3 regions of the Paenibacillus sp. FSL R5-0701 genome follow, and region 2 is predicted to be linked to each of the others. Evidence: predicted binding sites of a transcription regulator. Region 2 holds the regulator's gene; each other region holds the start of a gene.

Region 1 (4,294 bases), 1.9 Mb from region 2:
TGCTTCCCAACTTGCTTCAATTACGTTCTCGGATACACCTACAGTGTTCCATGTGTTCTCCGTATTTTTGGATTCGATCAATACACGAACTTTGGCGGCTGTGGCATCTTTCTCATCCAGTACACGTACTTTGTAGTCCGAGAGGTGCATATTGGCAAGTGAAGGGAAGTATTGCACCAGTGCTTTCCGAAGCGCGTTATCGAGTGCGTTAACTGGACCATTGCCCTCAGCAGCGGTATAAGCGCTTGTTCCAGCGATATTCACTTTGACAAAAGCTTCAGAAACAACGGATTTGCCTGCCGTTTTCTCCACAAGCATTTTGAATGATTCAAAAGTGAACAATTCTTTCATGTCACCGTTCGCTTCACGAATTAACAATTCAAGCGAAGCATCTGCACCTTCGAACTGGTAACCCTGATGTTCCAGGTCTTTGATTTTCTCAATAATCTGACGTGAATTGGCACTGTTTGGATCGAACTCAAGCCCCAGTTCCTGTGCTTTGGATACAATGTTACTTTGTCCGGCAAGTTCAGAGACCAGCACACGTTGTTTGTTACCAACCAGTTCAGGCACGATGTGTTCATAGGTACGTGAATCCCGCAGGATGGCAGAGACGTGAATTCCACCTTTGTGAGCAAAAGCAGCATTGCCAACATAAGGCTGATTAATCGGCATATTCACATTGGCAATCTCGCTAACATAACGAGCCACGTTTGTAAGTTGTCTCATGGAATCCTCAGTAACACATTCATAACCAAGTTTCAGTTGCAGGTTCGGGATAATGGATGCGAGATTGGCGTTACCGCAACGCTCTCCATAACCGTTCATCGTTCCTTGCACCTGACGGGCTCCGGCTTGTACAGCGCTTAGTGTGTTGGCCACAGCCAGTTCACAATCATTATGTGTATGGATGCCGAGATGTGCATAAGGCAGGCTTCTATGCAATGTGGATACGATCTCGTGCACCTCGTTTGGCATCGTCCCGCCGTTGGTATCACACATAACGAGCCAGTCCGCTCCAGCTTCATGAGCCTTGGTCAAGACCGCTTGAGCATACTCCGGGTTATGTTTGAATCCGTCAAAGAAGTGTTCTGCGTCAAAGATCACTTCCATACCATTCTGTTTCAGATATGCGATGGAATCATAGATCATGGACAAGTTTTCTTCCAATGTAGTCTGCAAAGCGGTATGCACATGGAAGTCCCATGATTTACCGACCAAGGTTGCAGCCTGAGCACCAGATTCGATCATGCGCTTCAGGTTGGCGTCTTCACTAGCAACACTGCCTTTTCGGCGGGTACTGCCAAAAGCAACAACCTTTGCGTTCAGGTTTAATTCCTTGACTCTTTTGAAAAACTCAATGTCCTTGGTATTGCTGCCGGGAATTCCGCCTTCAATATAATGGACACCCAGGTCATCAAGCTTCTTGGCAATTTTGAGTTTGTCGTCTGCCGATAAGCTGACACCCTCCCCTTGTGTGCCGTCACGTAAAGTCGTATCGAAGATGGAAATGGCCTTTGACATGAAGATCCTCCTTTGAGATAAAGCGCTCTTTTAAAAGTTTGGATTGTAAGTTGGGAAAAGCTGTTAAGTACGTTAGTGGACGAATCCTTCGATTCGGCAACGCTACACTGTGTTAAACTCGATGCGCTGATTTGTCCTAATGTCGTCAATTTGTATAATTAATTATTATAGCACCATTATAGCCAAATGCTACATAGAAATCGCAGTTTCATGTAACAATTAACGGATTTTAGAGAAAAAAGAAGGATGGTAATCATAATCAAGATGTATGTTATAATCTATTATTAAGTTTTAATTTCAATATATGGAAGAAAAGGAGGGACAATTTTGAGTTTTGTATGGGAAAATACAGTTATTGCCCTGATCACTTTGATTCTTTTTGTAAGTGTAGGCTGGTTGATTATTCGGTCTCTGATCAGATCTCGCAGAAAATAAATGTTCGTGACTGAATTAACATAACGGGTTTGATATACTATAGAAGAAAGAAATTCGTTTCATTAATTAGTGTGCAAGAAAGGGCGGGGGTTCATGATGTCTTCAGACGGCAATCCTCCAGCAAATGTGGATCAATATTACCCTGCAGCCGGACGGGTGATTCTGCATGTCGATATGAATGCTTTCTACTGCTCTGTACATGAAGCCGAGGAACCAGATTTATATAGAGGAAAAGCAACGGCCGTTGCGGGCAGCAGTGAACTGCGAAAGGGTGTAATTGTAACCTGCTCATATGCCGCTCGTAATCGAGGCATCTCAACAGGTATGGTTGTCCACCAAGCCATGAAAAAGTGCCCTGATCTCATTGTGATTCGTCCTGATTTCCATTTGTATCGTCAATATTCAAGAGCGTTCATGCAGATTGCGTATAGTTATACGCCTCAACTTGAGGCTACATCCATTGATGAATGTTATCTTGATATTACAGGTTCAAGGCAATTCGGGAATCCAATGGAGATTGCGGAGAGCATTCAGCGTAGAATCAAGGATGAATTGGGACTGCCATGTTCCATTGGCATTGCACCCAACAAATTATTGGCAAAAATGGCTTCGGATCTGAAAAAACCGAATGGTATCTCCATTTTACGCATGAGGGACGTACCCCGGATTCTATGGCACAGACCATGCAACGAGATGTTTGGCATTGGCAAAAAAACGGCTGAAAAGTTGAAAAAACTGGGCATTGAAACGATTGGTCAATTGGCCAAGTCGGATGAGAACATGTTGACCGAACTATTTGGAGTTAATGGAACATGGCTCAAAAATTCCGCCAATGGCATTAACCACTCCGCAGTTCACGCGGAACGTGAGGCCAATAAATCCATTGGACATACAACCACTTTACCGGCGGATGTATCGGATATGAATGAGATTCATCGGGTATTCCTCAATATAAGTGACCAGGTAGCCAGAAGATTGCGCAAGCACGAAATGTTCAGCCAGGGGATTCAGATTACAATCCGCACACCGGATATGAAGACAATCACCCGATCACGTCTAATGGAAGTTCCTACGGAGGATGCAACGGTCATTTACCGTGAGGCCTGTAAACTATTTGAGAAGCATTGGGGTAGTGGCAAGCCTGTACGCATGCTGGGTGTGACACTTCAGAACCTGATTCCAAGAGAAGAATCCGCTGTGCAGATGGACTTGTTCGAATATGAGCAGAAGCCCAAAAAGGACAATCTCATTCGGATTATGGATCAGTTACGTGATAAATTTGGTGAGAATGCTGTTGTGACCGCAGGCATGCTTGGAGACGATCCTTCCGTGTTGCTTCGCAATCATAAAGTGCGTGGTACTTCCCTGCAAAAAGATAACTTGCAAAGTCTTGATTAAATAAGGGATAATAGAGACTTGTGGTTGCAAAATGATTTGTAATTATCCTTACTTTGTATTAATATGTTTCTAGATAAAGACACTGTACGTTTCGAATTTTAGGAGGAGAGAATGTAAATGAGTAAATATACTTGGGTTGAAAAAGACACATGCATCGCATGTGGCGCTTGTGGAGCAACGGCTCCAGACATCTACGATTATGATGATGAAGGTTTGGCAGAAGTTATCTTTGACGGCGATGCTAACCATGGTGTTAAAGCTATTCCAGACGACTTGTTTGATGATATGCAGGATGCATGCGATGGCTGCCCTACAGATTCAATCAAAGTAGCGGACGAGCCTTTCAATAAAGAAGGCTAAGTATTTCTCCTATGAACACAAAGCACCTTCTTTTGTCTTAACGACAAGGGAAGGTGCTTTTTTTTGCATTCATTTAACTGTGATTATCTGACTATGGATCAAGGACGAACATTGTCGAACCCCCTTTTTTCCACCGGGTACTCAAGTCCTATGGATTCAACGCTTGGTTATGCCGATATATAATGATATACGGAAAAAGGCGAAATAGTGGAGGATCGGATGCAAAATACTCATCTAAGAACATATGTCAAGAAACATCCAGACAATAAAATGGCTTGGTACTTGCTCGGAAAGGAGTACTTGGGCGAAGGACAGGAGGCCAAAGCCAATTATTGCTTTCAACAAGCGGGCGAGGTTTATGAGGCATTTGAACGCAGTAAAGCTCCTGCGGACATCTGGGTGGACTATCAGGAGAAATTGGTGGAGATGTCTGAGCAAAAAGAGAAAAAACAACGTAGACGCAAAATGTGGCTTACGTTGTTCATGCTGCTGATGCTGGCAGGTCTGCCACCTGCGGACGCTCCGGGTGTCAGTCGTGAAGCAGCCGATGCACTGTCAGCAGCACTGGAATCCACAG
Region 2 (4,294 bases):
ATTTAATTTTAAATAATTAATTGGAGATGTTAATATGGATCAGGCAAAACAACTTGTGACAGAACAACGTACATTTTTTTATACAGGACAAACTAAAAATATCGAATATCGGATTAATGCGCTTCAACAGCTTAGAAAAGGAATTGAAAAGTATCAGCAACGGATTCAAGATGCACTTCGGGCGGATCTGAACAAATCTGAGGCGGAAGCTTACGGTTCCGAGATTCGCATTGTTTTGGGTGAACTGGATTTTGCATTAGAACACCTGCAGGAATGGGCTGCACCAAAACAAGTCCCAACCAATTCGGCTATGCCGGATGGGGTGAGCACCATTTACCTTGAACCATACGGGGTGGCTCTTATAATTGCACCTTGGAACTATCCTTTCCAACTGGCCTTTGGTCCACTGATTGGAGCAATTGCAGCCGGTAACTGTGCAGTTATCAAACCTTCTGAATTAACACCAGCCGTATCTCGTCTGACGTATGATCTGATTAAGGAGATCTTCCCTGAGGAGTATATTGCCGTTATGGAAGGTGAAGTTGAGGAAAGCACAGCATTGTTGAAAGAGAAATTTGATTATATTTTCTTCACAGGTAGCACAGGTGTTGGTCGCATTGTTATGAAGGCAGCTGCGGAGCACTTGACTCCTGTAACTCTTGAGTTGGGTGGTAAGAGTCCTGCTATTGTCCATAACGATGCAGATCTGAAGCTGGTGGCCCAGCGGATTGTTCGTGGTAAGTTCCTGAATGCAGGCCAAACTTGCGTTGCTCCGGATTATTTGCTTGTACATGAACAAGTTCGTGATGAATTGATTGATCTGATTGGCGCAGAGATTAAAGATAAATTTGGGGATGAAGTATTACAGAACGCTGATTTTCCGCACATTGTCAATGCGCGTAACTTTGATCGGTTGTCGGGTTTCCTCACAGCTGGCAAAACTCTGATTGGTGGGCGTTCTGTACGTGAGCAGTTGCTTATTGAGCCAACGGTAATTGGAGATGTGAACTGGGAATCAGCTGTCATGCAAGAAGAGATCTTCGGTCCGATTCTTCCTGTATTTACGTACAGTGACCTGAATCCTATGCTGGATGAGATTGTTCGTCGGCCAAAACCATTGGCACTATATCTCTTCACACAGGATGAGCAGCTGCAGGATCAGGTTCTGAATCAAGTATCCTTCGGTGGGGGATGTATTAATGATACACTTTCTCATATGACTTCACACTACCTCCCGTTTGGTGGTGTAGGAGAGAGCGGTATGGGCTCATATCACGGACAACAGAGCTTTGATGTGTTCTCGCATCACAAGAGTGTTCTGAAACGCAGTGAATAATTAACCGCTAAAATAACATAAACATGAAAAAAAGAGGTTGTCCTGTTCATCAGGGCAACCTCTTTCATATTTCCTTACATCTAGTTTTGTTACTCAAGTTAAATATTAATGAATATCTCGGAAAAGGCCAATGACTTTACCCAGAATACTAACGTGTTTCAAACGTAAAGGTTCAAAGGTCGCATTCTCCGGTTGAAGGCGAATATGATCTTTCTCTTTATAGAACGTTTTCACTGTAGCTTCATCGTCTTCAGTCATTGCAACGACGATATCACCGTTATCAGCAGTTTGCTGTTGACGGACAATAACGTAATCTCCATTAACGATTCCAGCTTCCACCATACTATCTCCCACTACTGAAAGCATAAACACTTTCTGTTCGCCTACATAATGTGTAGGAAGAGGGAAGTAGTCTTCAATGTTCTCGGTTGCAGTGATTGGAACCCCAGCTGTAACCTTACCAACGACAGGAATACGTGCAACGCTATGAGCAAATTGATGAGAATGCTCAGACTCTTCCTGGCTCAAAAGCTCAATGGCTCTTGGCTTGGTAGGGTCGCGTCGGATCAAACCTTTTTTCTCCAAACGATCCAAATGTCCATGTACTGTTGAGCTGGAAGCAAGTCCAACCGCTTCACCAATTTCCCGTACGGAAGGAGGATACCCCTTCAACCGGACTTCATTTCGTATAAACTCCAGAATAGCCTGCTGCCTGCTGGATATCTTCGACATACCGTATCAACCCCATTTTAGTAACGTTTGGGAAAATTATAACATAGAACCTCCGTTCGTACAAACATAAGTTCTAAATAAAATAGCATTAAATCAGTGTTTTTTAACTTATAGAACAGAAATTGTCCAAAAGTCAGAGCATAATACTGCAAATGTTTTGCAAAAGTACTTGAAATAAGATATTGCTCCTTCTAAAAAAGAAGCGAACAATTGTTCTAAAAATCTATTGAACAAAACAAGTGTTCGTGTTATATTGATTTCAACATATAGGAACAAACGTTTGGAGGCGGGTATTTAATGAGATATTCTACTTATCAAAGCATTTATGAACCAATGAATTCGGAACTGGTGAAGTCTAACATAGGGAACTACAAGAAGGTTTTAGCGCGTTTCAAGATTTCTTCATGGATGTTAAAGGTAGCCATTACCTCTATGATTATATTTATTGGATGCAGCACTGTTTTAACTGTATTTGCCGGCAATGAGAATGATGTTCTGCCTGGAGGAAAGATAGCTGTTTCACAAGGGGAAACATTATGGAGTATTTCTTTAGAACATAAACCGACGAATATGGATACACGTATTTATATAGAAGCAATTAAGAAAGTGAATCAACTTCATACGACTTCCATCCAAGTGGGACAAGTTCTAGCTCTACCACAATTTGCAGAATAAAATGCACATCAATGTGTGTTAACGCGTGTCAACTTGACAAGCAGCCTTTATAATGGCAAAGTTAATATGACTTTGTATTTTTGGAGGGGACAAGCTTGGATATAGATAGTCTGGTAGCACGCATTAACGAATTGGCTCGTAAGCAAAAGTCCACTGGATTGTCGGAGGAAGAACGTGCCGAACGTGCCGAGCTAAGAGAGATTTATTTGAGTAATATTCGCAGTAATTTCAGACAACAACTGGATACCATTGAGATTGTTGATGATGAGAATGACAAAGGCCACCAAGGCAAACTCAAACACTAACGAAACCTAATGATATCATTATGATATTTAGGTTTCTTCCTGTTATTTTGAGTGTGCAATTTATAGGGGGAAATGTCGGTTTGCAATTATGTAAGCCGATACAAAGACACATAAGGGGGATTCTCATGTCGCGTTCGTTCGAGAGAACGGTTAAGAAAAATTCCAAGCAGTTAAATCAGCAACGCAAAAAAAGTGGTCAACCAATCACAGGTACACCAGGCGAAGAAGTCTTTAAGGGACGCAGCCTTTTGTTCCCTATATTTTTGATTGGTCTCGCCTTTTTGTATCTGTTTATGAGCACGTTCCTTGTGCAAGCTCCGATGACAACCTGGGACTGGGTGACGATGCTGCTTTACGTATTTTTGGCAGTCATCTTCATGCTTCGTCGTCCATACATCAAGATTAGCAGTAATCGGATTATAACGACGAAGGGTAATCGTGAACGTTCAATTGGGGTTGACGATATCGTCAAATTCAGAATCGAACCAGGTACAGTTGTTATCGAACATAACAGTCGCGGGAAAAGATGGGTGTTTACCAAGTTATTGAACCGTTACGATACAGATGCGATTGCAGAACGTTTGCTGAAGTTTGCAAAAGCACACCAGATCACCGTGGAAACCGTCGATAAGTAATTATTGCATAAAGGGGTAGATGATCGGAATGGCGTTAAAAGCGATTTTGTTCGACCTAGATGATACTTTATTATGGGATGAGCGTAGTGTTCGAGAAGCTTTTCATGAGACTTGTCTAATCGCAGCGAAAGAGACTGGGGTTAAACCAGAAGAACTTGAAGAAGCTGTTCGTAATGAGGCACGTGGACTGTATGAATCATATGAAACCTTTTCTTTTACTAAAATGATTGGAATCAATCCGTTTGAAGGCCTATGGGCTAACTTTACTGGTGGGGATCAGCCTGAGTTCCGTCAGTTGGAACAGCTTGCTCCAGTTTACCGTAAAGAATCCTGGCGTCGTGGCTTGTTGAAATTGGGTATAGATCGGGAAGATCTTGCTGAACAACTGGCCGCACAGTTTGGAGTAGAACGGAGATCCAGACCACATGTATACGAAGAAACGATGGATACCTTGCGTCAATTACAAGGAAAGTACAAACTGTTGTTGTTAACGAACGGTTGTCCTGCTTTGCAACAAGAGAAGTTGGATGGTGTACCTGAATTGACTCCTTTCTTTGATGAGATTATTATCTCGGGTAACTTCGGAAAAGGAAAACCGGATCCATCAATAT
Region 3 (4,294 bases), 370 kb from region 2:
GAGCATTAAACTTGTGGTTGACAGTAAGACTGCAACAGTTAATGGCAAAAACGTCTCTTTGGATGCGCCAGCAACTATCACAAAAGGCAGTACTTATGTAACCGTACGTTTCATAAGTGAGGCATTGGATGCAACCGTGCAATGGGAAGAAGAAAGTAAAACCGTCGTTGTTTATGAAGAAGTATAATATCGGAATGCATAGCAGCTGATATTAACCAGTTGCTTCGACTTTTAACTTCAGCATCAGTGGGTGTATTGGAATGGTGGATTATCCGTTCGATGCCGTATCCGCCATCCGTCATGGTTGAACAATTTTGGAATTTGCTGAACCCGGTTGTCGAAGGACACGAACATCGTTCCATTGGAAGTCGCTAATTTTGCGGCTTCTTTTGTGTTTTCTAATGTTTGAGAAGATAGGAGGTGATAATTGATATGATCTGCATATCATTTAAATGATGTGACAATAATGTCACACTGAAATGAATATTGTTATGCTAATCGATGGGAAAATATAGTCATTTACTCTTATACTTGAACTTGCTAAGCGAGTTTATTTTCGTAAAGGGGATATCTCCTAATGACTGATGTAATAAAAGCAATAATACTTGGCATAATAGAAGGCTTAACTGAATTCTTACCCGTATCGTCTACTGGACATCTTATTTTAGCAGGCAATTTACTTAACTTTGAGGGAGACGCGGCAATAACCTTTAAAATTGTTATACAGTTGGGTGCAGTGATGGCAGTTCTAATTCTTTATTGGAAAAGGTATATGGAGATTGGGTCAAACTTAATTAAAATGGATTTTTCAAAAAGTAAAGGATTAAACGTAATACATATGATTTTGGCTATGTTACCAGCATTAATCGTATATCTTCTTCTAAAGGACACTATAAAAAGTCAATTATTCGGCCCTACACCTGTCTTAATTGGTTTAGTTGCTGGTGGTTTGTTAATGATCATCGCAGCACAGAGTAAGAGAACTACCAGCGTTGATACAATTGATATGATTAGTTACAAACAAGCTTTTGGAATTGGCTTATTCCAATGTCTGGCCTTGTGGCCGGGTTTTTCAAGATCGGGTTCGACGATTTCAGGTGGCCTTTTGCTCGGTACTAGCCAAAAAGCTGCTGCAGATTTTACATTCATTATTTCTGTACCTGTTATGTTTGGTGCTACCTTGTTGGACTTATATGATAGCCGCGATTTACTTAGTTTAGACGATTTTTATCTAATGTTAATTGGCTTTATGACATCCTTTCTTGTGGCTATGATTGCGGTAGTAACGTTTATTAGACTGATCAAGCGACTTCGATTGGAGTGGTTTGCTCTATACCGTTTTGGATTAGCAGCCCTTTTCTATTTAATCGTCATACTGTAACTGTAAACTATAATTTATAAACTCTCAGTTTCGGAGATATGTAAGTTTCTCATCTGATCGAGATACGGTAGGGATGTCCTCGCGAACGTTCTCAAACGCTGAATTTGTTCTAATTGATCCGGGTTGAGCGAAATTCCCTTCTGGCTCGCGGGGGATGACAAGTAGCGGCTGCAGTCCGTGATAAATGACTCATACGAGGACCAATGTCGTCACGCAAAGCAAACCAATGATGGATTTGGTGAGAACGTTCATTTCTATTAAAACTTCTGTTTTTGTCTTCATAATGCTTATCCACAAAGATGAGAACAAAGTTTAATGAGTAAAATATTGCCAATGCAAATCGCTAGCGCGTTAGGCAATCCTGCACACATGAGACTTATGAAAAGTGCATTTGAGGTGGAGAGATAGTAGCATCAGGACATTAGATTATTCACCTTAATTTTTGATTTAATCTTTTACGACTACTTATGCTAGGATATTGAACTAACGGGCTGGATAGTTGAAGGAGGTAACGGGTAGGAATATGATAAAAAATGATGATGAGTTCGAGAGTTTATTATCAAAGAGGAATTCAGGTAAAGTTACATACGGTATAGAATTAAAAAATAATATTGAGAAAGGAAGTATATTGGAGGCATATTTGAAGCGAATGGGCCATAATGCAGATAAGCTAGAGGGTAACTGGATAATGGTTGATAAAGATTATGCTAAAGAATTTTTAATATATGTTCTTCCAAAAAACATGACCCAAGATATTGATTTGAATACAAAACCGATGGCAGATGAATTAAGTGAATATTTTTTAGATCAATTTCAGAAAAAAGCCATTTTCTATCCAAACGCAAGGTTTGACTCGAAATCTGGTTACTTTAAGCTCTACTCATAGACAACAAAAAAATAAAACTATAGGAATTTAAAACTGTTACCTGAATAGGTAAACTGATAAGCTCAGCCACAACCATACAGCCCCATTTTAGTCGCTATTTTAGCGACTTTTTTTATATTATCGGTACGGTTATGATATTGCGGATGAATGCTTCGTCAGCCGTGCAAATGTTAGATGTTTGGCACAAAGTTTGGGATATACTCAATCTCTGACATCACCCCTCAGGGGGTCTTTCTTTTGTCTTAAGTAATCGTTTTCAATGCTAATATGACCTTATCTCGGATGAATATAAATATTTACCTCTTGCATAAAGAACATGCGTTCGGTTTATAATATACAAACATACGTTCTTAAAAGTACAGGAGTGATTTCAGTGTTGGCTAAGCAGCGAACCATTATGCTCATCGATATGCAGTCGTTTTATGCTTCAGTCGAAAAGGCAAAAATGCCTCAATACAAAAATAGACCACTCGCCGTCGCTGGCGATCCAGCAAGACGTTCTGGCATTATCCTTGCTGCTTGTCCACTAGCCAAAGCGAAGGGTGTATCTACCGCGGAACCACTCTGGCAGTCTCTTCAGAAGTGCCCTGAACTGATCATTGTGAGACCACACATGCAAGAATACATCGAAGTATCCACTCAAATCATGTCCATTATTGAGGAGTTCACCGATCTGGTCGAACCATACAGTATAGACGAATTATTCGCTGATTTTACAGGGTCTATGCATCTATTCGGTAATGATCCAGTCGATTTGGCCAAGCAAATTCAAGACAAAATCTATAATGAAACAGGCGTTTACGCGAGAGCTGGCATTGGTGAAAACAAAATCATCAGTAAATTATGCTGCGATATGATCGCTAAAAAAGCAGAGGGGGGCATTTTCCACTTAAAGAAAGAGGAATTACACCTCCACATTGGAGAAAAGCCCATCCGCGATATGTGGGGGATAGGCTCCAGAATGGAAAAACATTTGTGGAAGATGGGCATCCGAACCATTAGAGACCTGGCGAATACGCCTCTTTCCAAACTAAGAAGTAAGTGGGGGGTTAATGGAGAAGTCATCTGGAGAGTCGCAAATGGAATCGACAATTCACCGGTAACCGTAAACACGCACAGTACACAAAAGGATATCGGAAACGGAATGACCCTGCCAAGAGATTTCATAGAGGCTTGGGAGATCGAAGTAGTTATCCTCGATATCTGTACAGAAGTGTGCAGAAGAGCCCGTAAAAAGGGACTGATGGGTAGTGTAGTTTCCGTGAGTATATCTGGAGCGGATTTCGACCACCCAACTGGTTTTCACAGGCAGGTTAAACTGTCTGATCCTACAAACATAACCGTTGATGTATGCAAGATAGCTAAACGCATATTCCATCAACACTGGGATGGGCAACCCGTGCGCCGTGTAGGCGTATCCCTATCTCAATTATCTAACGCGGATACATATCAACTATCTTTTTTTGATGATCAAGAGCAGAAACGGGCCATTGATCAAGTGATGGACGACATTAAGGATCGATTTGGCGACATTGCCATTCTACGAGCGAGCTCCATTACGGCTGCGGGTCAAGCGATCGATCGAGCATCTAAAATTGGGGGGCATTATAAATGAGCAAAAAACTGGAGGCCAATGGATTATGGGAATCGAGCCGCATGATGCTTCCACAACATAAAGAACGAATTATACAGCATCGAACTCAAATTCATTATCAAACGAAACCACTGATCCATGAAGATGAGTGGGAGATTATTACTCAGAATATAGATATGTCGCTCAATTATATATTGCAAGCCACCTTTGAAATATTTACTGAGTCAGGCAATCGCTATATACACGGGATCGTCACTTCAGTCAGTACCTTTGGAAAGAAAATCAAAATTGAAATGGAGAATGGATTTGAATGGGTCGATTTTGATCAATTGGTCTCTGTGAAACTTGAAGAAGGAGGCGTGTAACGTGCGACAGACTTTCGAGGAACTTTCACTCGTGAAGAGAGTGGTAGAGCTCCCTTATCTTTTAGGTG

Evidence for each region. Region 2 encodes LexA, which represses DNA repair genes until DNA is damaged. Its sites were predicted from a motif close to CGAACATATGTTCG; they were not measured.
Region 1: a site for LexA is predicted at 1,953-1,966, ahead of MKZ13_RS10530 (DNA polymerase IV). Genes of this name have one in related genera too.
Region 3: a site for LexA is predicted at 2,605-2,618, ahead of MKZ13_RS16650 (DNA polymerase IV). Genes of this name have one in related genera too.

Annotation. Positions count from the first base shown of each region.
Region 1 is NZ_CP150230.1:2,246,267-2,250,560, forward strand. Features, by position in the region: gene cimA (citramalate synthase) at 1-1,524, opposite strand, end outside; gene MKZ13_RS10530 (DNA polymerase IV) at 2,056-3,357, shown strand; gene MKZ13_RS10535 (ferredoxin) at 3,475-3,717, shown strand; gene MKZ13_RS10540 (L,D-transpeptidase family protein) at 3,937-4,294, shown strand, end outside.
Region 2 is NZ_CP150230.1:4,146,134-4,150,427, reverse strand. Features, by position in the region: gene MKZ13_RS18255 (aldehyde dehydrogenase) at 35-1,336, shown strand; gene lexA (transcriptional repressor LexA) at 1,442-2,068, opposite strand; gene MKZ13_RS18245 (LysM peptidoglycan-binding domain-containing protein) at 2,366-2,743, shown strand; gene MKZ13_RS18240 (DUF896 domain-containing protein) at 2,839-3,048, shown strand; gene MKZ13_RS18235 (hypothetical protein) at 3,174-3,683, shown strand; gene MKZ13_RS18230 (HAD family hydrolase) at 3,712-4,294, shown strand, end outside.
Region 3 is NZ_CP150230.1:3,779,413-3,783,706, forward strand. Features, by position in the region: gene MKZ13_RS16630 (copper amine oxidase N-terminal domain-containing protein) at 1-187, shown strand, start outside; partial or broken gene MKZ13_RS16635 (TetR-like C-terminal domain-containing protein) at 208-375, shown strand; gene MKZ13_RS16640 (undecaprenyl-diphosphate phosphatase) at 578-1,381, shown strand; gene MKZ13_RS16645 (hypothetical protein) at 1,905-2,267, shown strand; gene MKZ13_RS16650 (DNA polymerase IV) at 2,644-3,882, shown strand; gene MKZ13_RS16655 (YolD-like family protein) at 3,879-4,226, shown strand; gene MKZ13_RS16660 (hypothetical protein) at 4,228-4,294, shown strand, end outside.